DNA from 3 places in the Rhodovastum atsumiense genome. Region 1 is predicted to be linked to each of the others. Evidence: predicted binding sites of a transcription regulator. Region 1 holds the regulator's gene; each other region holds the start of a gene.
What was found. The regulator HrcA, encoded in region 1, represses chaperone genes, less so after heat shock. The targets are predictions, from matches to a motif close to GTTNGCACTCNCNNNNNGNGAGTGCNAAC.
Positions count from the first base shown of each region.

Region 2: a site for HrcA is predicted at 3,632-3,660, ahead of groES (co-chaperone GroES). Genes of this name have one in related genera too.
Region 3: a site for HrcA is predicted at 1,776-1,804, ahead of NBY65_RS22685 (DUF1178 family protein). Genes of this name have one in related genera too.

Region 1 is NZ_OW485601.1:3,005,090-3,014,548, forward strand. It holds gene NBY65_RS13590 (anhydro-N-acetylmuramic acid kinase) at 1-79, opposite strand, end outside; gene tyrS (tyrosine--tRNA ligase) at 144-1,385, shown strand; gene NBY65_RS13600 (acyl-CoA thioesterase) at 1,423-1,821, opposite strand; gene NBY65_RS13605 (non-canonical purine NTP pyrophosphatase) at 1,993-2,589, opposite strand; gene rph (ribonuclease PH) at 2,589-3,308, opposite strand; gene NBY65_RS13615 (Gfo/Idh/MocA family protein) at 3,586-4,566, shown strand; gene hrcA (heat-inducible transcriptional repressor HrcA) at 4,629-5,732, shown strand; gene NBY65_RS13625 (nucleotide exchange factor GrpE) at 5,823-6,479, shown strand; gene dnaK (molecular chaperone DnaK) at 6,644-8,578, shown strand; gene dnaJ (molecular chaperone DnaJ) at 8,672-9,459, shown strand, end outside.
Region 2 is NZ_OW485601.1:5,608,326-5,617,784, reverse strand. It holds gene NBY65_RS25325 (tellurite resistance TerB family protein) at 1-224, shown strand, start outside; gene NBY65_RS25320 (hypothetical protein) at 418-972, shown strand; gene NBY65_RS25315 (cold-shock protein) at 1,028-1,231, opposite strand; gene groL (chaperonin GroEL) at 1,582-3,219, opposite strand; gene groES (co-chaperone GroES) at 3,265-3,579, opposite strand; gene NBY65_RS25300 (usg protein) at 3,876-4,148, shown strand; gene NBY65_RS25295 (glycosyltransferase family 2 protein) at 4,253-4,996, shown strand; gene NBY65_RS25290 (ArnT family glycosyltransferase) at 5,002-6,642, shown strand; gene NBY65_RS25285 (TVP38/TMEM64 family protein) at 6,624-7,334, opposite strand; gene NBY65_RS25280 (COX15/CtaA family protein) at 7,471-8,583, shown strand; gene tldD (metalloprotease TldD) at 8,695-9,459, shown strand, end outside.
Region 3 is NZ_OW485601.1:5,029,251-5,038,709, reverse strand. It holds gene NBY65_RS22690 (tetratricopeptide repeat protein) at 1-936, opposite strand, end outside; gene NBY65_RS22685 (DUF1178 family protein) at 1,233-1,727, opposite strand; gene grxC (glutaredoxin 3) at 1,886-2,143, opposite strand; gene NBY65_RS22675 (ComF family protein) at 2,186-2,968, opposite strand; gene NBY65_RS22670 (exonuclease domain-containing protein) at 2,971-5,019, opposite strand; gene NBY65_RS22665 (response regulator transcription factor) at 5,019-5,387, opposite strand; gene NBY65_RS22660 (RNA-guided endonuclease InsQ/TnpB family protein) at 5,550-6,641, shown strand; gene NBY65_RS22655 (IclR family transcriptional regulator) at 6,719-7,540, opposite strand; gene NBY65_RS22650 (hydantoinase/oxoprolinase family protein) at 7,713-9,459, shown strand, end outside.

The sequences.
Region 1 (9,459 bases):
CGCGCTCGCCGTCGGTCTCGATCCAGGCCGCGTCCACCCCGTCCAGCGAGGTGCCGCTCATCAGCCCGATCGCCCGCAGCATTTCCATCGGTTGTTCTCCTGTGCTAGCCCGCACCTCCTTCGAGCAGACCGGACCAGCGACAATGCCCAGCGCCGACTTCCTGCACGAGGCCACCGAGCGCGGCTTCGTCTTCCAGTGCACCGATACCGAGGGCCTCGAGGCCGCGCTGAAGGCGGGAATCGTGTCAGGGTATATCGGCTTCGACTGCACCGCCGACAGCCTGCATGTGGGGCACCTGCTGCCGCTGATGCTGCTGCGGCTGCTGCAGCGCCACGGCCATCGCCCGGTGCCGCTGCTCGGCGGCGGCACCACGCGGATCGGCGACCCCTCGTTCCGCGAGGAAGCGCGCCAGTTGCTGACCGATGCGCAGATCGCCGCCAACATGGCGGGCATCCGCCGCAACATCGAGCAGTTGATGCGCCTCGGCGACGGCCCGACCGATGCGGTGATGCCCAACAACGCGGAATGGCTCGACAAGCTCAGTTATATCGAATTGTTGCGCGATGTCGGCGTGTATTTCAGCGTCAACCGCATGCTGAGCTTCGACAGCGTCCGCACCCGGCTGGAGCGCGAGCAGGGGCTGACCTTCCTGGAATTCAACTACTCGATCCTGCAGAGCTATGATTTCCGGGAACTGAACCGCCGCTACGGGGTGGTGCTGCAGATGGGCGGCTCCGACCAGTGGGGCAACATCGTCTCCGGCATCGACCTGGTGCGCCGCACCGAGGGCAAGACGGTCTTCGGCCTGACCACGCCGCTGCTCGCCACCGCCTCGGGCGCCAAGATGGGCAAGACGGCGAAGGGGGCGGTGTGGCTCGCCGCCGACAAGCTGCCGGTGTTCGATTACTGGCAGTTCTGGCGCAACACCGAGGACGCCGATGTCGGCCGCTTCCTGCGGCTGTTCACTGAATTGCCGCTGGACGAGATCGCCCGGCTGGCGGCGCTGGGCGGGGCGGAGATCAACGAGGCGAAGAAGGTGCTGGCCACCGAGGCGACCGCGCTGGTGCACGGGCGCGCGGCGGCCGAGGCGGCGGCGGAAACGGCGCGGCGCACCTTCGAGCAGGGGCAGGCGGCCGGGGACCTGCCGCGCGTGACCATCCCGGCGGCGGAAGCAGGCGAGGGAGTGCCGGTGTTCCGCCTGTTCACCCTGGCCGGGCTGGCCGCGAGCAATGCCGAGGCGCGGCGGCTGATCCGTGGCGGCGGTGCCCGGCTGGACGATGCGGTCGTCAGCGACGAGGGCCAGGTGGTGCCGCTGGAGGCGCTGCGGGCCGGGGTGAAGCTGTCCTCCGGCCGCAAGCTGCACCGTCTGGTGCAGATCGGCTGAGGTTACTGGCCGGCGCGGCCCCGCCCGCGTCGGTTGCTTAATCCCGCTTGACCCGGCGCGGTCGGCCGTTCTCGTCGAGGGCGACGTAGGTGAACTCGGCGGAGGTCACCCGGATGCGTTCGCCGCGGCGCTGGCGCAGCACCCAGGCCTCGACCCGCAGGGTCAGGGATGTGGTGCCGACGCGCAGCAGGTCGGTGTAGCAGCAGACCACGTCGCCGACCTTGACCGGCAGATGGAAGGTCATGTCGGTGACGCGCACGGTGACCACGCGTCCGTCGGCGATGCGGGCGCCGCTGATGCCGCCGGCCACGTCCATCAGCGACATGATCCAGCCGCCGAAGATGTCGCCGGCCGGGTTGGTGTCGGCCGGCATCGCCAGGGTGCGGACGGACAGTTCTCCCCGGGGTTCGCTCGGCAGTTCGGTCTCGTCCGGCATGGTCTGTGGATCCTCGTGCTGTGGTGGAACGGGAACGGAGAGGAAGGTGTAGGGCGGATAAGCGCAGCGTCATCCGCCACCGCATGCCACCACGAGATGGCCACCTTGCGTTGGCGGACTGCGTCCGCCCTACATTCCCCCCTTCGAACGCCTATGGGGCGGCGCCCCGCGTCAGAAGCAGGCCTTCACCAACTGGGCAAAGGCCCGCGCCCGATGGCTGCTGGCGTGCTTGGCCGCCGGCTCGATTTCTCCGTAGGTCTGGTGCCCGCCGATCGGCACGAACATCGGGTCGTAGCCGAAGCCGCGTTCCCCGCGCGGCGGCCACACGGCGGCACCTTCGACTCGTCCAAGGAACGTTGCCGTCTCTCCATCCGGCCAGGCCAGGCAGAGGGCGGCGGTGAACCAGGCGCGCCGGTCGGTGGTGTCGCCCAGTTCCGTCTGCACCCGCTGCATCGCCAGCGTGAAATCCTTCCCTGGCCCCGCCCACCGTGCCGACAGCACGCCGGGGGCGCCGCCCAGGGCGGCGAGCGAGAAGCCGGAATCGTCGGCGAGTGCCGGCAGCCCCGCCGCCCGGGTCGCGGCCGTGGCCTTGATGCGGGCGTTGCCGAGGAAGTCGTCCGCGGTTTCCTCGGGTTCCGGCAGTCCGAGTTCCCCGGCCGAGACGCAGTCGATCCCGTGCGGCGCCAGCAGCTCGGCGATCTCCCGCAGCTTGCCGTTGTTGTGGGTGGCGATGACCAGCCGTGACCCGCGGGCGAGCCGGCGGGCCATCAGCCCACCTCCAGCGCCGCGCGCTGGGCGGCGAACAGCCGCGTGGTGCCCAGTTTCGCCAGCGTCAGCAGTTCCTGGAACTGGGCCTCGGTGAAGGGGGCCTTCTCCGCCGTGCCCTGGATCTCGACGATGCCGCCGGCGTCGGTCAGCACGAAATTGGCGTCCGCCTCCGCCCCGGAATCCTCGGCGTAGTCCAGGTCCAGCACCGCGGTGCCGTCGACCAGGCCGCAGGACACCGCCGCCACCTGGCCGATCAGTGGCACCGCCTTCAGCACGTTCATGCGCACGAGGTGGCGGAAGGCGAGATTCAGCGCCACCCAGGCCCCGGTGATCGAGGCGCAGCGCGTGCCGCCATCGGCGTTCAGCACGTCGCAGTCGAGGGTGATCGACATCTCGCCCATGGCGGTGCGGTCGGTCACCGCGCGCAGGGAGCGGCCGATCAGGCGCTGGATTTCCTGGGTGCGGCCGGACTGCTTGCCACGGGCTGCCTCGCGGTCGCCGCGGGTATGGGTGGCGCGGGGCAGCATGCCGTATTCGGCGGTGACCCAGCCGAGGCCGGAATTGCGCATGAAGGGGGGCACCTTGGCCTCGACGCTGGCGGTGCAGAGCACTTCGGTGCCGCCCATGCGGATCAGGCAGGAGCCCTCGGCGTGATGGGCGAAGCCGGTGGTGATGGAAACGTCGCGAAGCGCATCGGTGGCGCGGCCGGAGGGGCGCATGGGCAGGTCCGTTGCTGGCTGTGTGCGCGCGCTATGGCCGCCCGCGGCCGGGGAGGCAAGCCTTGGCATGGACAAGCCGCTGTCACACGGGGAAAATGATATTGTCATCGTGGACCGGATTTCGACGCCGATGTGCCATGTTCCTGCGCGGGGGCAACCTGCCGCGCCTGTCGGACTCCGGGGTATCCCCGGATTGGCCGCGACATGGACGGGGGCGTTGTTTCCGGCGATGCGCAACCCTTCCCGCCCGGCCCGGACCCGGCGGATGGAGACGTGAATGGCAGACAGGTTGATCTCCATCGGCGTCATCGGCGCGGGCATCATGGGGGAGCGCCTGATGCGCGCCGCCCTTGAGCACGCGGCCGACGTGGTGCGGGTGGCCGGCGTGTGGGATCCCTCGCCGGCATCCCTGGCACGCATCTCCCGCGAATTGCCGCCGGTGCCGTTGCTCGACTCTCCGGAAGCGGTGGTCGCGGCGGCGGACTGCGTCTATGTCGCCTCGCCGCCGGCGTCGCACCTGGGCCATGCCCGGCGGGCCCTGGCCGCCGGCCGCGCGCTGTTCTGTGAGAAGCCGCTGGCGGTGGATCCGGCCGATGCGCGCGCCTTCGTCGCCGAGGCCGGGGCGGCGCGGGCGGCGGTGAATTTCCCCTTCGCATCCTCCTTCGCGGTGCAGCACCTGCAGTCCTGGATTGCCGAGGGGGTGATCGGCACCCCGCGCTCGCTTGGCATCGAGGTCGCCTTCGCCACCTGGCCGCGGTCCTGGCAGCGCGATGCCGCCGCCTGGCTGGATGGCCCGGCGCAGGGCGGCTTCACCCGCGAGGTGGTGTCGCATTTCCTGTTCCTGGCCCGCCGGCTGCTGGGCGAGCTGGTGCTGCAATCGGGTCGCGCGCGCTTCCCCGAGCCCGGTCTCAGCGAGCGCGGGCTGTCGGCGCGGCTGACGGCGGGCGGGGTGCCGGTCACGCTCAGCGGCACCGTGGGTACCACGGTGCATGACGACCACAACGTCTTCACCCTGACCGGCAGCCTGGGATCGGTGCGGCTGCGCGACTGGTCGATCGCCGAACGGCTGCAGGCCGGCACCTGGCATCCCGACCCGGATGCCCTGCCCAATGCCCGCATCCGCCCGCTGGTGCTGCGCCGGCAGCTGGAGGGGGTGGCGCACCTGGTCGCCGGCGAGCCGCATGCCCTCGCCACGCTCGCGGAGGCGTTCGAGGTGCAGTCGGTGGTGGAAGCCATTCTGGCCGAGGATGGACATTGACGCGTCAGCGCCATTTCCTACCTAGTGACCATAGGATTCCGTTACTTGACATGGTGCGGCCCGTGACCCCGCCCGACACGCCTCTCGGCGCACCTGGCCTGCGCGCCAAGATTTCCGGCCGGCAGGCCTCGCTGCCGCCGACCCTTGATGCCCGCTCGGCGGCGGTGCTGCGCGAGATCGTCGAACAATACGTGGAAACCGGCGAGCCGGTCGGCAGTCGCACGCTCTCGCGCCGCCTGCCGATGAACCTCTCGCCGGCCACCATCCGCAACGTCATGGCCGACATGACGGAGGCGGGGCTGCTGTTCGCGCCGCACACCTCCGCCGGCCGCCTGCCCACCGAGCAGGGGCTGCGCCTGTTCGTCGACGGCCTGCTGCAGTTCGGCGAGCTGGGCGAGGAAGACCGCGAGGCGATCGGCGCCGCCCTGGCCGCCGCCGGCCGCAGCCTGGAGGACACGCTGGCCGAGGCCTCGACCATGCTGTCGGGGCTGTCGGCGGCGGCGGGGCTGGTGCTCGCGCCCAAATCCGAGGGGGCGCTGCGGCACATCGAGTTCGTGCCGCTCGGCTCCGGTCGCGCTTTGGTCATCCTGGTCAATGCCGACGGGCAGGTGGAGAACCGGATCATCGAGATCCCCGCCGGCGTGCCTCCCTCGGCGCTGCAGCAGGCGGGCAACTACCTCAATGCCCGGATCGGCAGCCGCGGCATCGCCGATCTGCGCAGCCTGGTGGTCGAGGAAATGGCGGCCAACCGCACCGAGCTGGACGAACTGTCCTCGCAGGTGGTCGAGGCGGGGCTGGCGACCTGGACCGGCGATGCCCGCGGCGGCTCGCTGATCGTGCGCGGCCAGGCGCGACTGCTGCAGGACGTCACCCAGATCGAGCGGCTTTCGGCGATCCAGGTGCTGTTCGAGCGGCTGGAGACGCAGGAGACCATGCTGCGCCTGCTCGACCTGGCCGAGAGCAGCGAGGGGGTGCGCATCTTCATCGGCGCCGAGAGCGGCCTGTTCGGCGCCTCCGGCCTGTCGATGGTGGTGGCGCCGGCCCGCAACGCCAACGGGCGCATCGTCGGTGCCATCGGCGTGATCGGCCCGACCCGCATCAACTACGGCCGCATCATCCCGGTGGTGGACTACACGGCGCGCGTGATCGGCCGCCTGCTCGGGTGATCCCATGCCGGCGGGTGTTACCGGCCCGCAGGACTTGTCCCGCATGGTCCCGCTTGTGTCCGTGCAGGGGGCCGACTAACTGATGGCGCCATGAGCACGCAGGACACTTCTCCCGAAACCGTCCCCACCGGGGCCGAAGCGCCCGCGGTGGAGTCGATTGTCGAAACCGCGTCCCCGGCGGACGCAGCCCCGCCCCAGGCCGAGGCACCTGAGGCCCCCGCTCCCGAGGGGGCGATGGCGCTGCTCGCGCGCATCGCCGCGCTGGAAACCGAGCTGGCGGACACCAAGGACCGCTGGATGCGCTCGGAGGCGGAGATCGCCAATGTGCGCGCCCGCGCCAAGCGCGAGGTGGACGAGACCCGTCAGTACGCGGTGCAGAAATTCGCCCGCGACGTGGTGGAAGCGGCGGAAAACCTCCGTCGCGGTCTCGATTCCATTCCCCCCGTGCGCGAAGACGAGCCGGAGCTGGTGGCCAAGCTGCGCCAGGGCTTCGAGGGGGTCGAGCGCAGCTTCGTCTCCCTGCTCGAGCGCAACGGCATCCGCCGCGAGGACCCGACCGGCGCGCTGTTCGATCCCAACCTGCACCAGGCCATGGCCGAGCAGGAAAGCGCCGAGCACCCGCCCGGCACCGTCATCCAGGCCTGGACGGCGGCCTGGACCCTGAACGGACGGCTGCTGCGCCCGGCCATGGTCGTGGTGTCCAGGGCGCCGGCGCCGGAGCTGAACGCGCCGGCTACGCCCGGCTGATCGGCCCCACCTTCACCGATCGGACCGGCCGGCGACACAGGACTGCAAAGGAAAGAGGCGCGGCGCCCTTGTCCCGCACCGCGTTGGTGAATACATCGGGGACATCACACCGGGGATCCAGCGCGGTGCTTCGGGCTGCCAGGATCCGCTGAAAGGAGTAACGTATGAGCAAGGTCATCGGCATCGACCTGGGCACCACGAATTCCTGCGTCGCGATCATGGAGGGCAAGGATGTCCGCGTGATCGAGAACGCGGAAGGGGCCCGCACCACGCCGAGCATCGTGGCGTTCAGTGACAGCGGCGAGCGGCTGGTTGGCCAGTCCGCCAAGCGCCAGGCCGTCACCAACCCCACGAACACCCTCTTCGCGGTGAAGCGCCTGATCGGCCGCCGCTTCGAGGACCCGATGGTGTCCAAGGACATGTCCCTGGTCCCCTACAAGATCACCCGTGGCGATAACGGCGATGCCTGGGTCGAGGCCCGCGGCGAGCGCTACGCCCCCAGCCAGATCAGCGCCTACACGCTCGGCAAGATGAAAGAGACCGCCGAGGCCTATCTCGGCGAGCCGGTCGCCCAGGCCGTGATCACGGTGCCCGCCTACTTCAACGACGCCCAGCGCCAGGCCACCAAGGACGCCGGCCGCATCGCCGGGCTCGAGGTGCTGCGCATCATCAACGAGCCGACGGCCGCGGCGCTCGCCTACGGCATGGACAAGAAGAAGGGCGGCACCATCGCGGTCTATGACCTCGGCGGCGGCACCTTCGACATCTCCGTGCTCGAACTCGGCGACGGCGTGTTCGAGGTGAAGTCCACCAACGGCGACACGTTCCTCGGCGGCGAGGACTTCGACGCCCGCGTGATCGACTACCTCGCCGATGAATTCAAGCGTGAGCAGGGCATCGACCTGCGCCGCGACAAGCTGGCGCTGCAGCGGCTGAAGGAAGCCGCCGAGAAGGCCAAGATCGAGCTGTCTTCCTCCAAGGAAACCGAGATCAACCTGCCCTTCATCACCGCCGACGCCTCCGGGCCGAAGCACCTGGTGATGAAGCTGACCCGGGCCAAGCTGGAAAGCCTGGTCGACGACCTGATTCAGAAGACGCTCGACCCGTGCCGCGCCGCGCTGCGCGATGCCGGGGTGAAGGCCTCCGAGATCGACGAGGTGATCCTGGTCGGCGGCATGACCCGCATGCCCAAGGTCATCGAGACGGTGAAGACCTTCTTCGGGCGCGAGCCGGCCCGCAACGTCAACCCCGACGAGGTGGTGGCGATCGGTGCCGCCGTGCAGGGCGCGGTGCTGAAGGGCGACGTCAAGGACGTGCTGCTGCTCGACGTGACCCCGCTTTCGCTGGGCATCGAGACGCTCGGCGGCGTGTTCACCCGGCTGATCGACCGCAACACCACGATCCCGACCAAGAAGAGCCAGGTGTTCTCGACCGCCGATGACGGGCAGACCGCGGTGACCATCAAGGTCTACCAGGGCGAGCGCGAGATGGCGGCCGACAACAAGCTGCTCGGCAATTTCGACCTGACCGGCATCCCGCCCGCCCCGCGCGGCGTGCCGCAGATCGAGGTCACGTTCGACATCGACGCCAACGGCATCGTCTCGGTGCAGGCCAAGGACAAGGCCACCGGCAAGGAGCAGCAGATCCGCATCCAGGCCAGCGGCGGGCTGTCCGAAGGCGACATCCAGCGCATGGTGCGCGAGGCCGAGGCGAATGCCGAGGCCGACAAGAAGCGTCGTGAGTTCGTCGAGGGCAAGAACCACGCCGACGCCCTGGTCCATCAGGTGGAAAAGAACCTGAAGGATCACGGCGACAAGATCTCGGCACAGGACAAAGGCGAGGCCGAGGCGGCCCTGGCCGCCACCAAGTCGGCGCTTGAGGGCAGCGACCTCGAGGCCCTGAAGTCGGCGACCGAGCGCCTGAGTCAGGCCGCGATGAAGATCGGCGAGGCGATGTACAAGGCGCAGGCGGATGCCGGTGCCGCCGGCCCGCAGGCCGGCCCTGGTCCGGACGCCGGCGCGGCGCCGGGTGGCAAGGACGACAAGGTGGTCGACGCCGAATTCGAGGAAGTCGACCCGAACAAGAAGAAGTCCGCCTGATTTCGGTCATCGCGGACATGCAGACGGTGACGCGCCCGCGCTTCCTGGAGAGGCGGGCGCGTCGCTTCTTTCGGCGCCGGGCAGAGGGCTGAAATGGCGAAGCAGGATTACTACGCGACCCTTGGTGTCGCGCGCGACGCGAGCGCGGATGACCTCAAGAAGGCGTACCGCAAGCTCGCCATGCAACATCATCCGGATCGCAACCCGGGCGACAAGAAGGCCGAGGCCCGGTTCAAGGAAATCAACGAGGCGTACGACGTCCTCAAGGACGAGCAGAAGCGCGCCGCCTATGACCGCTTCGGCCATGCCGCCTTCGAGCAGGGCGGCGGCGCCCCGCCCGGCGGCTTCGATTTCGGCGGCGGCGCCGGGCTCGGCGACATCTTCGACCAGATGTTCGGCGAGTTCATGGGCGGCCGTCGCGGCGGTGGCCGCGGCCCGCGCCAGGGCAACGACATCCGCGCCGCGATCGAGATCGACCTCGCCGAAGCCTTCGCCGGCACCAGGACGCAGTTGCGCGTGCCCACCCGCGTCGGCTGCGAGGCCTGCAACGGCACCGGTTCGGAAAGCAAGGATCGCGGCGTCGACAACTGCAGCACCTGCGGTGGCACCGGCAAGGTGCGGGCCCAGCAGGGCTTCTTCCTGATCGAGCGCACCTGCCCGACCTGCGGCGGCCAGGGCAAGGTGATCCGCAACCCGTGCCGCATCTGCCACGGCGCCGGCACCGTCCAGCGCGAGCGCACCCTGCAGGTGCAGGTGCCCGCGGGCGTGGAAGACGGCACCCGTATCCGCCTTCCGGGCGAGGGCGAGGCCGGCGGCCCCGGCGCACCGGCCGGCGACCTCTACGTTCACGTCTCCATCCGCCCGCACAACATCTTCCAGCG
Region 2 (9,459 bases), 2.6 Mb from region 1:
AAGAGGACGGTCTTGCCCACGCCGCCCGATTGATCCGCGGGGCGCTGGAGCCACGGCTGCGGGAAACCGCCTACGCCCTGGCCTGCGAGGTGGTGGCCGCGGACGGCTTCGTGCAGCAGGAAGCCCTGCGCATGCTCGATTTCATCCGCTCCGAGTTGCATCTCGACCCGCTGGTGGCAGCAGCGATCGAACGCGGCGCCCGCGCGCGGCATCAGCAGGCTTAAAGGAAGGCAAGGGCTTCGCCCTTGACCCACCAAGGGCCACAAGGCCCTTGGATCTCATTCTCGCTGCGCAGCACAGCAACGGCAGGGTGGATCAGCGCAGCGCAATCCGCCGTCGCAACGCTCCGGCTGAAGCAGCGGAACGGGCAGGCCCACCCAGGCGTTCAGACAGCAGAAGCCTGGGAGGAAATGCCACATGTCCGACAGGACCGAACCGGTGAAGGCCGGACCTGCCCTTCCCGAAGATGTCGCCGAGGTGGAGGGCATTTTCCCCAATGACGCGGCACTGCAGGAAGCGGTGACGCAACTGGCCCAGGCCGGCTTCGACCGCGCCGAGCTGAGCCTGCCCGAGACCGGCGGAGCGCCCCCGCAGCACGGTGACAGGGGACCGGTGACCGACACCGACCTGCGGCAGGCGCGCACGCTTGGAACCGGTCTTGCGGCGTCGGTGGCCGGAATGGCGGCGGCGGGCGTGGTGGTGGCGACGGGGGGTGCGGCGGCACTCGCCGCGGGCGCGGCCGCCGCAGCCGGAGTGGGCGCGGCGGCCGTGAGCGAGACGGCTGGTCAGGCGGCCGGCTCGGCGACGCACGCAGCGAATGAACGCGCAGCTTCGCGGGGACGACTGGTACTGGCAGTGCGGGCGGTCGAACCGGCCCGTCAGGCGCGGGCGCGGCAAGTCATGGAAACGGCTGGTGCCACGCGGGTGGAGACGTTGCGGCACTCCGGCGGTCCCATTTCCGCCGTTCCGTGACGGTCAGCGGGAGCCCTGGCCCAGGACCCCCGCCTTCCTGTCGAATTCCGGTGATTCAGGCGAGCTTCAGGTTGGTCGCCGCCGCCTTGCCACGCTCCATCGCCACGTCGTAGCTGACCTTCTGGCCTTCATTGAGACCACGCAGGCCGGCAGCCTGGACGGCGGTGATGTGGACGAACACGTCCTTGCCACCATCCTGGGGCATGATGAAGCCGTAGCCCTTGGTGGTGTTGAACCACTTGACAGTACCGATAGCCATAGCTGCGTCTTACTCCGCTGCAAGCGCCGTGCAACAGCGCACGGCACGGACAACCGGGCCTTTGGACGTCTTGAAGGCACCCGATGGGTCGGAAGCGCAGCAAGCCAAGCCAAAATGCGATTGCGATCGCGAGCATGGCCAGAAGCCGTTCGCAAGTCAATTGGTCCGACGCAACCGGAGACCCTGCGGGACGGCTCAACTTTGGATCATGCGCCGGCTATGCGAAAGACCGCAACGCAGCATTTGCGCAGGGCAGTTACAGAAAAAAGCGAGGGCGGAACCGGTTCCCCGGTCCCGCCCCCATTGTCGTCATTGTGACGACGCGGCTTCCGAGCGCGGTTGGCCGCGGCTCAGAAATCCATGTCGCCCATGCCGCCGCCCGGAGGAGCCGCCATGGGGGCCTTCTTCTCGGGCCTCTCGGCGATCATCGCCTCGGTGGTGACCAGCAGGCCGGCGATGGAGGCCGCATCCTGCAGCGCCGTGCGCACGACCTTGGTCGGGTCGATGATGCCGGCCTTCACCAGGTCCTTGAACTCGCCGCTCTGCGCGTCGAAGCCCCAGTTGTACTCGTCCTTGTCGAGCACCTTGCCGGAGATCACCGCACCGTCCTCGCCGGCGTTCTCGGCGATCTGGCGCAGCGGCATCATCACGGCCTTGCGGACGATCTCGATGCCGAAACGCTGGTCGTCGTTGTCGGCCTTCAGCTTCGCCAGGATCAGGCTGGCCCGCGCGAGCGCCACGCCGCCACCCGGAACGATGCCTTCCTCGACCGCGGCGCGGGTCGCATGCAGCGCGTCGTCGACGCGGTCCTTGCGCTCCTTCACCTCGACCTCGGTGGCGCCGCCGACGCGGATCACCGCCACGCCGCCGGCCAGCTTCGCCAGACGCTCCTGCAGCTTCTCGCGGTCGTAGTCCGAGGTGGTCTCCTCGATCTGCGCGCGGATCTGGTTGCAGCGGCCCTTGATGTCGTCCTTCTTGCCGCTGCCTTCGACGATCGTGGTGTTCTCCTTCTCGATGATCACCTTCTTGGCCTTGCCGAGCATGCCAATGGTGACCGTCTCGAGCTTGATCCCCAGATCTTCGGAGACGACCTGACCGCCGGTCAGGATGGCGATGTCTTCCAGCATGGCCTTGCGGCGATCACCGAAGCCCGGCGCCTTCACCGCCGCGACCTTCAGGCCGCCGCGCAGCTTGTTGACCACCAGGGTGGCCAGCGCCTCGCCTTCCACGTCCTCGGCGATGATCAGCAGCGGACGGCCGGTCTTCACCACTTCCTCGAGCAGCGGCAGCATCGGCTGCAGGCCCGAGAGCTTCTTCTCGTGGATCAGGATCAGCGGCTGGTCGAGCTCGGCGATCATCTTCTCCGCGTTGGTGATGAAGTACGGAGAAACGTAGCCGCGGTCGAACTGCATGCCCTCGACGACGTCGAGCTCGGTCTGGATGCCCTTGGCTTCCTCGACCGTGATCACGCCCTCGTTGCCGACCTTCTGCATCGCCTCGGAGATCATGTGGCCGATATCGGCCTCGCCGTTCGCCGAGATGGTGCCGACCTGCGCGGTCTCGCCCTGGGTCGTGATCTTCTTGGTGCGCTTCTGCAGCTCTTCCACCAGAGAGGCCACGGCGCGGTCGACGCCACGCTTCAGGTCCATCGGGTTCATGCCGGCGGCAACGGCCTTCGCGCCCTCGCGCACGATCGCCTGGGCCAGCACGGTCGCGGTGGTGGTGCCGTCACCCGCGAGGTCGTTGGTCTTCGAGGCCACTTCGCGCACCATCTGCGCGCCCATGTTCTCGAACTTGTCGGCCAGCTCGATCTCCTTGGCGACGGTCACGCCGTCCTTGGTGATCCGCGGCGCGCCGAAGCTCTTGTCGATCACGACGTTGCGGCCCTTGGGGCCCAGCGTGACCTTCACCGCGTCGGCCAGGATATCAACACCACGCAGCATGCGTGCGCGGGCATCACCGCCGAAACGAACGTCCTTGGCAGCCATATTGTCGTCCTTCGAATTGATCCGGTGGAAACGGAGAGAAGAGGATTACGCGGCCTTCTTCTTGGAAGCGCCGCCCTCGATGATCCCCATGATGTCGGATTCCTTCATGATCAGCAGCTCCTCGCCGTCGATCTTGACCTCGGTGCCCGACCACTTGCCGAACAGGACGCGGTCGCCGGCCTTGACGTCCAGCTCCACCAGTTGACCCTGTTCGTTGCGCGCACCCGGGCCGACAGCCACCACCTCGCCTTCCATCGGCTTTTCCTTGGCCGTGTCGGGAATGATGATGCCGCCTGCGGTCTTCTCTTCGGCGGTGATACGCCGGACCACGACCCGGTCATGCAGGGGACGAAACTTCATTGCGGATCGCTCCTCGATCTCGGTTCTCGGACCTCCCGCCGGATGCGGAATTGTTAGCACTCCACACCGGGGAGTGCCAGCGATCTAAGAGCAGCCCTCGCCCATGTCAAGACGCCGGCAGCACTCTCCGGCGTCGAGTGCCAATCATCTGATATCCCACGGTTTTTTGCTTGCGGTCCGCCCCACTGCTCATGTCATGCTGACATCCTGCAGTCGAAACTTCGGCGCCAGACCGAAGTTGGACGCAGGGAGCCATGATCAGCGGCAAAAGGACAGAACCTGGCACGGAGGCGTGAATGAAAGCCGAGATCCAGATCAGAAAACAACTGGATGGATACCGCCTGACCACGGCGGAAATACTGTACCATTTGCCGGATCATCCGTCAGTGCTGCAATCCTACATCTGGCAGGATCTCGATATTGCCCCGCGCTTTCCAGTTCTGAGCAAATTCCTTGATTTCTGGGCCCGTGAACTCGACGGCAAGCTGCATTCGGTCCGGGTTGCCTCGGTCGGCCTGATCCAACCTGCCCGTTACGGCCATACCGCCCACCTGATGCAATTGCACTGATCCCCCCGGGGAAGGCACGGGTGTCGGTCTTGTGAAGACGCCCGCCGGCGGGCTTGCGGCGCGCCCACGAAAAGGTCATGGCTGCGGCACGAGGGAGCCCTGCCATGCCAGCCGTCGAGTCCGCCACCCCGCCGCGCGTCAGCATCGTCATCGCGGTGCTGAACGAGGCCGAGAACATCGCCCCCGTCTGTGCCGAGCTGATCCCGGCGCTGGCATCGCTGCACCCCTTCGAAGTGATCTTCGTCGACGACGGCAGCAGCGATGCCACCGCCGCTGCCATCGCCCGCGCGCAGGCGCAGCATCCGGAAATCCGGCTGCTGCGCCACGATCGTTGCTGCGGCAAGACCGCGGCGCTGCGCACCGGCATCACCGCCGCGCGCGCGCCCTGGATCGCCACCATGGACGGCGACGGCCAGAACATCCCGGCCGACCTGGTGCGCATGCTGGAACTCGGGCTTGCGGCCGGCAGCCCGGCGCCGCTGGTCGCGGGCATCCGCACGCGCCGTCATGACGGCTGGTCCCGGCTGGTGGCCACCCGCATCGCCAACGGCTTCCGCCGGGCCGTGCTGGGCGACGAATGCCCGGATACCGGCTGCGGCATGAAGGCCTTCGCCCGCGAGGACTTCCTCCGCCTGCCCGCCTTCGAGGGCATGCATCGCTTCCTGCCGGCACTGTTCCAGCTCTATGGCCGCCGCCTGGTCTGCTGCCCGGTCGGGCATCGCGCCCGCATGGCCGGGCGATCGAAATACACCAATCTCGGCCGTGCCCTGGTCGGGCTCGCCGACACCGCCGGGGTGATCTGGCTGCGTGCCCGCACCCGCGTTCCGGCGCGCGTGGCGGAGGAATAAGCCGGATGCGCCGTCTCGTCGCGATTCGTTATCCTCTGCTGGCGCTGCTGGCGGCCTTGCTGCTGTGGCCGGGCATGAACCTGATCCCGCCCTTCGACCGCGACGAGTCGCGCTACGCCCAGGCGACCGCGCAGATGCTCGCCAGCGGCGACCTGATCGACGTGCGCTTCCAGGACCAGCCGCGCTACCTGCAGCCCGCCGGCATCTACTGGCTGCAGGCGAGTTCGGTCTCCCTGCTCTCATCTCCCGAGGCGCGGGAGATCTGGGCCAACCGCGTGCCGAGCGCGATCGCCGCGGTCGTCGCGGTGCTGCTGACCTGCTGGATCGGCTCCACCCTGTTCGGGCCGCAAGCCGGGCTGGTCGCGGGGCTGCTGCTGGCCTGCTCCGTGCTGCTCGGGGTGGAGGCACGGATGGCGAAGATCGACGCCACCCTGCTCGCCGTCATCCTGGCCGCGCAGGCCGCGCTGCTCGCGGTCTGGCGCAGCCGCGACGCCACGCCGGCGCGGCTGACGCCCTGGCTGTTCTGGGCGGCCAACGGCGTCGGGCTGATGCTGAAGGGGCCGGTGGTGCTGCTGGTCACGCTCGGCACCCTGGCGGGGCTCGCCATCGCCGAGCGGCGGGTGCGCTGGATGCGCGGGCTGCGGCCGCTGCCCGGCATCGCGCTGATGCTGGCGATCGTGCTGCCCTGGGTGATCGGCATCGTGCTGGTCAGCGGCGGGACGTTCTTCGCCGATTCGCTGGGACAGAACTTCCTCGGCAAGGTGGCGACCGGGCAGCAGGCGCATGGGTTGCCGCCCGGCTATTACCTGCTGGCCTTCCTGATCAGCTTCTGGCCGGGCTCGCTGTTCGCGGCGCTGGCGCTGCCCTGGACCTGGGCGAACCGGCGCCGGCCGGAAGTGACCTTCCTGCTGGCCTGGATCATCCCGACCTGGGTGGTGTTCGAACTGGTCGCGACCAAGCTGCCGCATTACGTGCTGCCGACCTATCCGGCGATCGCCTGCCTCGCCGCCGCCGCGTGCTGCCGCGCCGATCCATGGCCGATGGGGCGCTGGGGCCGGGCGCTGACCGGGATCTATGCCGCGCTCTGGCTGTTGGTCGGGCTGGGGCTGGCCTTCGGCGGGCCGGGCCTGCTCGGCTGGGTCGAACATGAGGCATCGCTGCTGGCCGGACTCGTGGCCCTGCTCGGCGCGCCGCTGGCGGTCTGGGCCTGGCGCCTCGCCCGCCGCCGCGCCGCCATGCCGGCGCTGGCCTGCGCCGCCGGGGCCGCCGCCGCCATCTATGCCGGGGTCTGGCTGGCGGTGCTGCCACAACTGCACACGATCTGGCTGAGCCCGCGCATCGCGGAGACGGTGGCCCGGCTGCGCCCCTGCCCCGACTCGGTGCTGGCCTCCGCGTCCTTCAGCGAACCCAGCCTGATCTATCTGGTGGGGCGGGAGACCAGGCTGATCGGTCCGGCGGATGCCGCCGATTTCCTCAAGGCAGGGCCTGCCTGCAACCTGGCCCTGGTCGATGCGCGCGACGCCCCCGCCTTCCTCGGCCGTGCCGGCACGCTCGGGCTGGCGCCGCGCGCGCTCGGGCTGATCGAGGGGATCAACTACTCCAACGGCAAGCGGCTGGCGCTGACGCTCTACAGCGCCGCGCCGTAGCGGCCGGCGCGCAGGCGGCGCAGCAGCACGAAGCCGATGGCGCCGGAGATGGCGAACAGCGCCGCGCCGAGGCCGAGCATCACCTGCTGGTCGACGCGGGTGCCGGCGCCGATCAGGGCGAACACCAGGGTCTGCGGCAGGTAGCCGAGCAGCGAGGCCAGCAGGAACGGCCCGGCCGCGACAGCGGAGACGCCGGCGAGCAGGTTGAGCAGCAGGTTGTTGCCGACCGGCAGCAGCCGCAGCATCAGCGTCGCCGAGAACGGATTGGCGGCGAGGAAGCGGTCGAGCCGCGCCATCCGCGTGCCCAGCCGGCGCTGCGCCCAGTCCTGCGCCACCAGCCGGGCCCAGTAGAAGCTGGCGATGCAGCCGAGCACCACCCCGAGCAGAGACACCACGGTGCCGCCCCACAGCCCGAAGGCGAGCCCGGCGGCATAGGCCGGCACCTGTCGCGGCACGCCGAGGAAGCACAGCGCCGCGGTGGCCGGCACGAACAGCAGCTCGGCCAGGGTCTGGTGGCGGGCCACCACGCTTTCCAGCAGCGCCGCGGCATCGCCGCCGAGCACCGCCTTCAGCACCAGTTGGCCGCCCAGCAGCACCACGACCAGCAGCGCCGGACGCCAGAGCACGCCCAGGGCGCCCCACCAGGCCCGTGGATCCTGCCAGGCAGGCCTGGCGCCAGAACAATCCTTCATCCCCTGCCGCTACCACCCTGTCCCGGCGCCGGCAACCTCGGTCCCATGGGCCGCACACGCAGCCGCGACGAGGGCATGCCCGGTTTTTCCCCCGGCGGCACTGTTTCCGCCGATTCCCCGCCTATATGGTGGTGCCATGCCGCTCGATGTCACGCAGCCCCACCCGGCCGGCGCCGCCGACGCCCGCCGCCGGGCGGTCGCGATCTGGCTGCTGGTCATCTGCGGGATGATCCTGGTGATGATCGGACTGGGCGGCGCCACCCGGCTGACCGGCTCGGGCCTGTCGATCATGGAATGGGCGCCGCTGCGCGGCACGCTGCCGCCGCTGACCGAGGCGGAATGGCAGCGGCTGTTCGCCCTGTACAGGCAGATCCCGCAATACACGCTGCTGAACCCGGATCTCGATCTCGACGGGTTCCGGCGGATCTTCTGGCTGGAATACGTGCACCGGCTGTGGGGGCGGCTGATCGGCCTGGCCTTCCTGCTGCCGCTGCTGTGGCTGTGGTGGCGCGGCGCCATCGACAAGCGGCTGCGGCCACGGCTGCTGGTGCTGTTCATGCTTGGCGGGCTGCAGGGGGGCGTCGGCTGGTTCATGGTCGCCTCCGGCTTCTTTCCCGACAGCATTGCCGTGTCGCAGTACTGGCTGGTGGTGCACCTGACCCTGGCCCTGGTGCTGTACGGGGCGATCCTGTGGACGGCGCTGTCGCTGCTGCGGCCGGCGTCCCTGCCGGGCGGACCGCCGGCACTGCGCCGGGCGGTCTTCGCCTGCTGCGTCCTGGTGACCGTGACCATCGTCGCCGGAGGCTTCGTCGCCGGGCTGAAGGCCGGGCTGACCTACAACACCTTTCCCTTGATGGATGGCCGGATCGTGCCGGACGGCTACGGCGATCTGCGCCCGGCCTGGCGCAACCTCACCGAGAACATCGCCGCGGTGCAGTTCAACCATCGCCTGCTGGCGACCGCGACGGCGGTGACGGTGCTGGGCACGCTCGCCTGGGGCCTGACGCGGGCGCGCGGACTGGCAAAGGCCGGGCTGTGGGCGCTTGGCATCGCGGTGGCGGTGCAGTACGGGCTGGGCGTCGCCACCCTGCTCGCGGTGGTGCCCCCGCTGCTGGGGACCGCGCACCAGATCGTCGCCGCGCTGGTACTGAGCGCTGCCCTGCTCGCCCTGCATGGGCTTCGCCCCACCGCCGCGCTGGCGCACGACCCGCTGCACGAAGATGGCTTCCGCCAGGAAGGCCGCGCGTGAAAGAGGTGCAGCAACCCCGTTGCCGTTCCACCGGCATGACGCCAGTTATTCCCGGCGTGGACACGCTGCCTTGACTCCTCTCCCTTCCCTCCAGCTTGCGCAGGAATTGCCATGACAGCGGATGCGATATCGTTGGACACCCCGCTGGCCGTCACCGACCGGCTGTTCTTCGAACGGGAAGGCGCCACGCTGGACCGCGACACGGCCGGGCGCATGGTGGCGCAGGCCATGGCCGGCCGCGATGACGGTGAGCTGTTCCTGGAATACGAGGAAACCGAGTCGATCAGCCTCGATGACGGCCGCATCCGCAGCGCCGGCTTCGACACCACGCTCGGCTTCGGTCTGCGGGCGGTCGCGGGGGAAGCCACCGGCTACGCCCATTCCGGCGAACTGTCCGAGGACGCGCTGAAGCGCGCCGCCGCCACCGTCGCCGCGGTCGCCGCCGGCCATTCCGGCACCGCCGCCGAGGCGCCGCGGGCCAGCAACGCCCGCCTCTACTCCGACGCCAATCCGCTGAGCAGCATGGATTTCGGCCAGCGCACCACGCTGCTGTCGGAACTCGACGCCTACGCGCGCGGGCGCGATCCGCGGGTGAAGCAGGTGATGGCCTCGGTGTCCGGATCCTGGCAGGCGGTGCAGATCATCCGCGCCGACGGGCGCCGGGTCGCCGATCTGCGGCCGCTGGTGCGGATGAACGTCTCGGTGGTGGTCGAACAGAACGGACGGCGCGAGACCGGCAGCTTCGGTTGCGGCGGGCGGTTCGGCTATGACCGGGTGCTCGGCGCGGAGGCCTGGCGCGCGGCCGTGGACGAGGCGCTGCGCCAGGCACTGGTCAACCTCGACAGCGTGCCCGCGCCGGCCGGCGAGATGGAAGTG
Region 3 (9,459 bases), 2.0 Mb from region 1:
CGGCCGCAGGCCGATGGCGGCACGGAAGCAGGACTCCGCCTCGCGCAGCCGCCGCAGCCGGAGCAGCGCCGTGCCCAGATTGCTGAGCATGTCCGGGTCGTCCGGCCGCAACGTCAGCGCCCGGCAGAAACTGGCCACCGCTTCGTCCAGCCGCCCCTGTTCCTTCAGCGCGCTGCCCAGGTTGCCGAGCGCCTCGGGAAAGTCAGGTCGCAGCGCGAGGGCACGGCCATGGCAGTCGATCCCCTCCTCCAGCCGGCCCTGCGCGACCAGCACGGCCCCGAGATTGGTCAACGCGCCCGGGAAATCCGGACGCAACGCCAGCGCCCGGCGGTAACTGGCGGCCGCCTCCTCCCGCCGTCCCAGCCCGGCCAGCGCAATGCCCAGGTTGTTGTGGGCTTCCGGGAAGTCCGACCGGGCCGCGATGGCCTGCCGGCAACAGGCAATTCCTTCCTCCGGCCGCCCCTGCTCATGCAACGCGGCCCCGAGGTTGGTCAGCGTCTCCGGATCGCCGGGTCGCAGCGCCAGCGCCCGGCGATAGCTGGCGATCGCCTCCTCCCGCCGTCCCAGCCCGGCCAGCGCGATGCCCAGGCCGGCCTGCGTTTCGGGATCGTCCGGCCGCAGCGCCAGTGCCCGGTGGAAGCACGCCACCGCCTCGTCCTGCCGGCGCTCGTGGCTGAGCACACGGCCCAGGTTGCAATGATAGACGGGCGCACGCGGATTGATGGCGATCGCGGCGCGGATCAGTTCGATGGCGCGGCCGGGCCGGCCGGTCTGCCCGGCAAGCAGCCCCAGCAGGTGCAGCGTGTCGGCATGGCGCGGCGCCACCGCCAGCACCAGGCCATAGCACCGTTCCGCTTCCTCCAGGCGTCCGGCCTGGTGATGCCGCAGCGCCTCGGCGAAGGCCGCCGGTCCGGCCGGGGCGGCGGGCCGCGCCATGGCCGCCCCTTTTCGTTGCATCCGGCTTCGTCGATCGTCCATGCCAGCGTACTTTTCGCCACCGTATTTCGCAAAGCTGGAAAGGCCGGTTCCAACGGCTCCATCCAGCCGGTTTCGCGTGGCCATACCAAAGAAAACAGCCGATTCCCGGCATGGCCGCAAATCGGTTCTAGCAAACGAACGGATCGGTCCAGTAGGGAAATCCGCCATGCATTTTCGCAATAAGGCGGGTTACGGAAGATGTGTTGCACGCGCGCCGCAAGGCGACGCGCGACCCGCCCTTCGCCGGTCCCGGTTCAGCCGTCGGCGCGAGGCACCCAGGGGATGCGGGCGACCTCGATGCCTTCCTCGGCCAGCGCCTCGGCATCGGACGGGCTCGCCTCGCCATAGATGCCGCGGCGGTCGCTCTCGCCCCGGTGCATGCGGCGCGCCTCATCGGCGAAGGCGGGGCCGACATAGTCGCAATTCTTCTCAACCTCGGCGCGCAGCCGCTGCAGCGTCGCCCGCACGTGGTCGGGGATGTGCCCGGCCGCCGTCATCTGCCCGGACGGGCCGGAGGCGGGGGCCGGCGGCTCCTTCGCGGACACCGGCGGCGGGGCCGGCGGCGGCTCGGTCCGGGCATTGCCCTTGCGCGGCAGCGACGGCGCCATCAGGGCCCGATCCACTTTCACGCTGCCGCAGACCGGACATTCCAGCAGGCCATGCTGCGCCTGCTTCTCGAACGACGCACTGTCCTTGAACCAGCCATCGAAGCCGTGGCCGTCGCTGCACTGCAGTTGATAGTGGATCATGTGATTACTTTGGTAAACGCGCCCTGACGTTGCATCGAGACGGTCCAGTTTGGCACTCCCTGCCAGGGATTGCCAATGGTCCGGATCCGAGTTGTCCCCAGCCGTGTCGGATCGGCATCACCTTGTGATCCGACCGAAGGCTCCGGCCCTGGAGTCCGTCAGGCCGCCAGCAGCGGATCCAGCTTGCCGGCCCGGTCGAGCGCCATCAGGTCGTCGCAGCCGCCGACATGCTGGCCGCCGATGAAGATCTGCGGCACCGTCGCCCGCCCGCCGGACCGGCGCACTGCTTCCTCGCGGGCCGGCGAGCCGCGCGGCGCGTCGATCTCGCGGAAGGCAACCCCCTTCTGCGTCAGCAACTGCATGGCCCGGGCGCAATAGGGGCATCCGGGCTGGGTATAGATCTCGATATCCGGCATTCTGGTCTCCTCAATCATCCCGCACATGGCCCTATCGCCGGCCTAACGCAACCGCGGGTCAGGCACGCGCGCGGCCACCAGCACATCCACCCCGGCGGCACCGGACGCCAGCAGCACCCGGGTGCAGGCGCCACAGGTCGCCCCGGACGTCAGCACGTCATCCACCAGCAGCACGCGCCGCCCGGCGATGCGGGACAGCCGGCGCTGCCGCACCGTGAAAACCCCTTCCACCACGGCCGCCCGCTCCGCCGCCCCGAGATCGCCGAGCGACGGGGTCGCATGGCGCCGCCGCAGCGCATCGAGGCAGGCCGGGACGCCGGACAGGCGTGACAGCGCGCGGGCCAGCAGCGCCGCCTGGTTGTAGCGACGAACCAGCAGCCGCCAGCGATGCAGCGGCACCGGCACGATTACCTCCGCCTCGCGCAGCAGCGCGCCGCCCGCCCGCGCCATCAGCGGCGCCAGCGCCGCCGCCGTCTCGGTGCGGTCGCCATGCTTGAAGGGCAGCAGCACGCGCCGGGCCAGGGCATCGTAGCGCAGCGCCGCACGGGCGCGGTCCCAGGGCGGCGGGTGGTCACGGCAGGCGGGGCAAAGCGACTCCGCCCCACCCTGCCCGGCATCGGTGAACGGCACGCCGCACCGCTGGCAGCAGGGGGCGCCGATCAGCCCGAGCTGGCGGAAGCAGTCCGGGCAGAACCCGCCGGAAACCAGGATGGGCGCGTCGCAGGTCAGGCAATGCGGCGGCAGCAGCAGGTCAAGCGTCGCCTGCCCCGCCCGGGCCAGCAGCGCCAGCACCCCGGACCGGCCCGCGTCGTCGTCGACCACCATGGTCAGAACGCCATCCGGTTCTGGCGCAGCCGCGCCGACAGGTCGATCGCCACCGCCAGCTTGCCGAAGCGGTCGATTCCCCGCGCCTCCAGCCGCTCGAACTGGCGCACCAGGATGGCCGCAGCGGTCAGCGAATCCGCCAGCGCGGTGTGCCGGCCGATCACCTCGAAGCCCATGCGCGCGCAGATGCCGTCGAGGGAATGGTCGTCCTCCTCGGGATCGAGCCAGGCCGAGATCAGCAGCGTGTCCAGCACCGGGTTGTCGAAGCGCAGGCCGCAGGCATCGGCGCCACGGCCGATCGCCATCATGTCGAAGGCGGCGTTGTGGGCGACCAGCACGGCATCGCCGGCGAAGCGGCGGAACTGCGGCAGCACCACCGCCAGCGGCGGCTTGTCCGCCACGTCCGCATCGGTCACGCCGTGGAACCGCACCGAGTCCGGCGGGATCGGCCGGCCGGGATTGACGATGCGCTCGAAGGTTTCCAAGGGCAGCACCCGCCCGTTGACCACGCGCACGGCGCCGATCGACACCACCTCGTCGCCCTTCGACAAGGCCAGCCCGGTGGTTTCGACATCGAACACGACATAGCTCAGCTCCCGCAGCCGCCGCTCGCGCAGGGCATCGGTCACCGCCGGCCGTCCGGCAAGGTCGAAATCGTAGAATTCCGGACGCATCGCCCGCGGACGGCGCGGCACGAGCCCCGGTTCGGCGGCCGAGGGCAGCGGGATGCGGATCAGCGCCTCGCCCGGCCCGGCCGGCTGGCTCCAGCAATCGGTGGCGTGCCGCTCCAGCACCGCCCGCGCGGTGGTGGCGGCGTCGCCGAAGGGAATGTCGAGCCAGGCTTCCAGCAGCCCGGCCGGGACCGGCGCGCCGGACCACACCAGATCGAGGCACACCCGCCCATGCTCGCGCGCCACCGCCGCGGTCAGGTAGTCGACGCCGCATTCCCGGGCCAGCAGGGCGGCGAGGTGTTCCAGCAGATCGGCCAGCGCGAGGCTGTCGGCCAACACCCAGTCCGGCAGCCCGGCCGGCACCACCCGGACCGGCGGCGCCGCCTGCGCCATGCGGCGGGCCAGCAGCGCGAACAGATCGGCGGTGCCGATCTCCGCCATCGGCCAGCTCCGCCCACCCAGCTCCTCCAGCGCCGTCGCCAGCGCCGCGTTCTGCTCGCTGAGCTGCAGGCTGTCCTCCAGCAGCACCCGCTCGAAGGCATGGCGCTGCCCGGCCTCCAGTTCCGGCACCTCGGCGAGCGTCTCGACCGCGGCGCGCAAGCTGGCCAGCAGGCCGTTCTGCCGTTCGAGCCCGGCCCGCAGCGTCCGCTCCAGCCGCGCCGCCCGGTCGATCTCCGCCCCGGTGTCGCTGAGCGTCAGCACGTAGCCGGTCGGGGCACCGGCGGCATCGGTGGTCAGCGCCATGCGCGCCTGCAGCAGCCGCGCCGCGCCCTGGGTGGCGCAGACGAAGCGCTCGGCCCGGCCCGCCTCCGGCCGCCGCTCCAGCCGTTCCAGGTGGTGGTCGAGCGGGGCGCGCGACAGCACCTCGGTGACCGGGCGGCCCAGGCCCAAAGACTGCGAGGCATCGACCAGCTCGGCCGCGACCTGATTATACAGCAACACCTGATGGTCGCGGGCACAGACAACCACGCCTTCGGAGAGGTCGAGGAGAATCGCCTCCAGCCGGCGCTTCTGCTCCTCGACGCGGGCGGTGGCGGCGGCCAGCGCCGCCTCGCGGGCCGCCTCGGCGGCAGCGAGCCGGGCCTGCAGCGCCGCCGTGGCCTCGCCCAGCCGCGCCGCCAAGCGGCCGGCGGACGGCGGGGCGTGCCGGGGATCGTCGCGGGCGGCGACCAGCAAAGCCCGCGCCAGCCGGTCGAGCGGGCGGCCGAGCCAGAGTTCCAGCGCCAGCCAGGCCAGCAGCACGCAACCGGCGGCGGCGGCGGCGACGGCTTCCGGCGGTGCGCCCCAGCGCCCCGCGAAGCCGGCGGCACCCGCGCAGCAGGCCAGCGGGATCAGGACACGCCGCAGCGAGGCGGCCACTCCGGCCGGATGGCGCGCCATCAGCCGGCGAGCAGGGCCTTCACCCGCTCCACCACCTCGCGGGTGGAGAAGGGCTTGGTGATGTAGGCATCGGCCCCCAGCGCCAGCCCCTTGGCGCGCTCCACCCCCTGCCCCTTGGCGGTGAGCATGATCACGCGGATGCCGGCCCAGGCGGGATGGGCGCGGATGGTCTGGCAGAGATCATAGCCGCTGCGGCGGGGCATCATCAGGTCGAGCAGGATCAGGTCCGGCGGCTCCTGGTCCAGCGCAGCGAGCACCTCGTCCCCGTCGCGCGCAACCCGCACGCGATAGCCGGCGCGCTTCATCAGGAATTCCAGCGACAGGACGATGTTCGGATCGTCGTCCGCGACCAGTACGGATGCGGCCAACGCCGTTTCCTCCCAGTTCCGTTGCGCCCCAGGCTAGCATCGCGGCCATCTTCATCAAACCCTCCGCGAGGGACCGTCGCCTGAAGGCGACGGAAAGACAGGGGGCTGCGCGACAGCGCGGAGCACTTGCGTCCACATCGGACACCTTCCATACTTGAAGATATGAAGTTGGTTGCCGCCGTGAAGCTCGTGCCGACGCCAGAACAGGCTGCATGCCTGTCAGAGACGTTGACGCGCTGCAATGCGGCATGCTCGTGGCTTGCCGCCCTGGGCTTCGCGACGAAAACCTTTCGGCAATACAATCTGCACAAGGCCGCCTATGCCGATCTGCGCAGCCGCTTCGACCTGACCGCGCAGGCCGCCGTGCGTTGCATCGCCAAGGTCGCCGATGCCTTCAAGGTCAACCGCGAGGTCGCGCCCACTTTCCGCCCCGACGCCGCGCAGCCCTACGACGATCGGATCATCCGGTTCGTCAAGGCTGGCGCCGCCGTCAGCATCTGGACCGTCCAGGGGCGCATGGTGATCCCCGTGGTGATGGGCGAGCACCAGCGGCGCCTGATGGTCTATCGCAAGGGCGAGGTCGACCTGTGCTGCGTGCGCGGAAAGTGGATGCTTGCCGCGACCTGCGACATCCCCGAGACGGATGACTTCCAGGCCGATGACTGGCTTGGCGTTGATCTTGGCATCGTTGCCCTGGCAACCGACAGCGATGGCAAGATTTACAGCGGCGCTGAGGTCGAGAAGGTGCGCCAGCACCTCGCGCGTCGTCGCAGGGGCCTGCAGACGTGCGGCACCAGGGCCGCGAAGCGACGACTGAAGAAATTGGCCGGGAAGCAGCGAAGATTCCAGGCACATACCAATCACTGCATCTCGAAGGCGCTTGTTGGAGACGCTGAACGCACCGGCCGCGGCATTGCCCTGGAAGACCTGAAGGGCATTCGCAGCCGGGTTACGGCTCGCGGCGACCAGCGAGCGAGGCTTGGCAACTGGGCGTTTGCCCAGCTTGGCGGCTTCGTCGTTTACAAGGCAGGATGCGCCGGAGTTCCGGTCTGTTTCGTTGATCCTCGCAACACGTCGCGCGCGTGCCGTGCCTGCGGGTGCATCGATAAACGGAACCGGCCCACCCAGGCCACCTTCAAGTGCGTCTCGTGCGGCCATGAAGCGGCTGCCGACCACAACGCGGCGCTCAACATCCGGCAACGGGTGTTGAGCGTCAGGGGCGATGTAGTGCGCCCTGAAGTGCTCGCAGCTTAACCCGCTGCAGGGCAAAGCCGCCTGCTTTAGCTGGTGGTACATTACATCACGTGGTTCTTTTGGAATCCGGCGCCGCCTCATCCCGTCCGGGCCGACGCGTGCTCCATCGCCGCGGCGGCGCGGCGCAAGGTGGGGTCGAAGGGGTTGACCCGGGCACTGATCTCGGCCGCCTCGCGCTTCAGCAGCATCGCCATCACCGCCCGGCGCTCCGGGGTCAGGCGGTCGGTGGTGGTGCCGACACTCAGCGCCGCCACCACGCGGCCGCCACGGTCGCGGATGGGAACCCCGACCCCGGCCATGCCCGGGATCAGCCCGGCCGCGCCCTCGGCATGGCCGTCCTGCTGCACGCGGGCCAACTCGGCGCGCAGGCTCGCCTCGTCGAAGCTGCCGTACTGCTGCATGCGGGGCAGGTTGTAGCGGATGATCTCGTCCTGCTCGGGGCCGGGCAGAAACGCCAGGATCGCCGCCGCGCCCTGGCCGATGCCCAGCGGCACCCGCCCGCCGATGTCGCCGGTAAAGGAGCGGATCGGCAAGGGGCCGGCGCTGCGGTCGATGCAGACCGCGTCATAGCCATTGTGGACCAGCAGAAACAGCGTCTCGCCGAGCGAGGCGGTCAGGCGCAGCAGCACCGGCCGGGCGATCTCCCGCAGGCCGAGCGGCGAGCCGGCGCGCGACGCCAGCACGAACAACTCGATGCCGAGCGTGTAGACCTTGCCGAGCGGATCGTAGTCCACCGCCCCCTCGGCGACGAGCGCGCGCAGCAGACGATGCGCGCTCGGCCGGGGCAGCCCGGCCGCGTCGGCGAGCGTGGACAGGCGCGCCCCGCCCGGCCCGGCCTGGGCCACCTGGCGCAGCAACGCGAAGGGACGGGCGAGTCCACCCGAGGTTTCGTTCATCATGACATACTTCCATGTGACGGACGCCTGTGGCGTCTCTTTTCTGAAAAATTCCGTCAAACGGAATTTTATCCAAATTTATGCCGCTGAATGAAAATCTCGCTTGTCTCCCCAGGAGGCGCAACAAATAGTTGAGCCCTCCGCCGCATCCATTCCCAAAGGGGGGATCAAAAGCATGGCGCGTTGGCGTGTGGGCGTCGATTCGGGTGGCACGTTCACCGATGTCTGCCTGTTCGATGCAGACGAAGGTCGCGTCGAGGTCTGGAAAGTGTCCTCCACGCCCGACGATCCCTCCCGCGGCATCGCCCAGGGCGTCGAGGAAGGCATGCGCCGCGTCGCCCCCGAGGCGGGCGAACTTCCGGCCGCGCCGGTCACCTATTTCGGCCACGGCACCACGGTCGCGACCAACGCGCTGATCCAGCACCGCGGCGTGCGCACCGGGCTGGTTACCACCGACGGCTTCCGCGACCTGCTGGAAATCGGCCGGCAGAAGCGCCCCGACCTGTATGACATGCAGGCCGACAAGCCGCCCACGCTGGTGGCACGCGACCTGCGCCTGGAAGTGCCGGAACGGGTGACCCACACCGGCACGGTGGAAACCCCGCTCGACGAGCCGCGCATGCGCGCGGCCGCACAGGCGCTGAAGGCAGCCGGGGTGAAGGCGATCGCCGTTTCCTTCCTGTACGGCTTCATCCGCCCCGAACACGAGCAACGCGCCGTCGAGATCCTGCGCGAGGAGATGCCCGACGTCTTCATCTGCGCCGGCCACGAGATCGCCCCCGAGTTCCGCGAGTTCGAGCGGCTCTCGACCGTGGTGCTGAACGCCTATCTCGGCCCGGTGATGCGCAGCTACATCGAGCGCCTGACGCCGCGGCTGCAGGCGCTGGGAATGAAGGCGACGCCGCACCTGACCCAGTCCAACGGCGGCGTCATCGGCTTCTCCACCGCCGCCGAGATGCCGGTGCGCACGGTGCTGTCCGGCCCCTCCACCGGCGTGGTCGGCGCGCAGGCGATCGGCCGGCTCGCCGGGTTCGAGGACCTGATCACCTTCGACATGGGCGGCACCTCGACCGACGTGGCGCTGCTGCAAGGCGGCGCCTGCAAGCTCACCGGCGAGGCGGTGGTGCACGGCTATCCGATCAAGGCGCCGATGCTCGACATCCACACCGTGGGCGCCGGCGGCGGCTCGATCGCCTATATCGATGCCGGCGGATTGCTGAAGGTGGGGCCGCGCAGTTGCGGCGCCGATCCCGGCCCGGTCTGCTACGATCGCGGCAACACCGAACCTGCCACCACCGACGCCAACGTGGTGCTGCAGACGCTCAATCCCGAATACCTGCTCGGCGGGCGCATGAAGGTGCGCCAGGATCTCGCGCGGGCGGCGATCGGGCGGCTGGCCGAGCGGCTGGGCCTGGGCGTGATGGAAACCGCGCAGGGGATTCTGTCGGTCGTCACCGCCAACATGGCGCGGGCGATCCGGGTGATCTCGATCCAGCGCGGCCATGATCCGCGCGACTACACGCTGATGGCCTTCGGCGGCGCCGGCCCGCTGCATGCGGCGCGGCTGGCGCGCGAGCTGGAGATGAAGCGGGTGCTGGTGCCACGCAATCCCGGCATCCTCTGCGCCATGGGGCTGCTGCTGACGGATCTGCGCGCCGACTTCGCCGCGACCCGCCTGCTGCCGGCCAGCGCCGAGGTGGTACCAGACGTGGCCGAAGCCTTCGCCGCCCTGGAAGCGCGCGCCGCCGCGTGGTTCGAGCACGAGGAGATCGCCCCCGAGGCGCGGCGCCTGACCCGCACCGCCGACATGCGCTATGCCGGCCAGAACTACGAGCTCGCGGTACCGCTGCCGGACGGCCCCGTCTCCGCCGACACCATCGCCGCGCTGCAGGCGGGCTTCGCCGAAGCGCATCGCCAGCGTT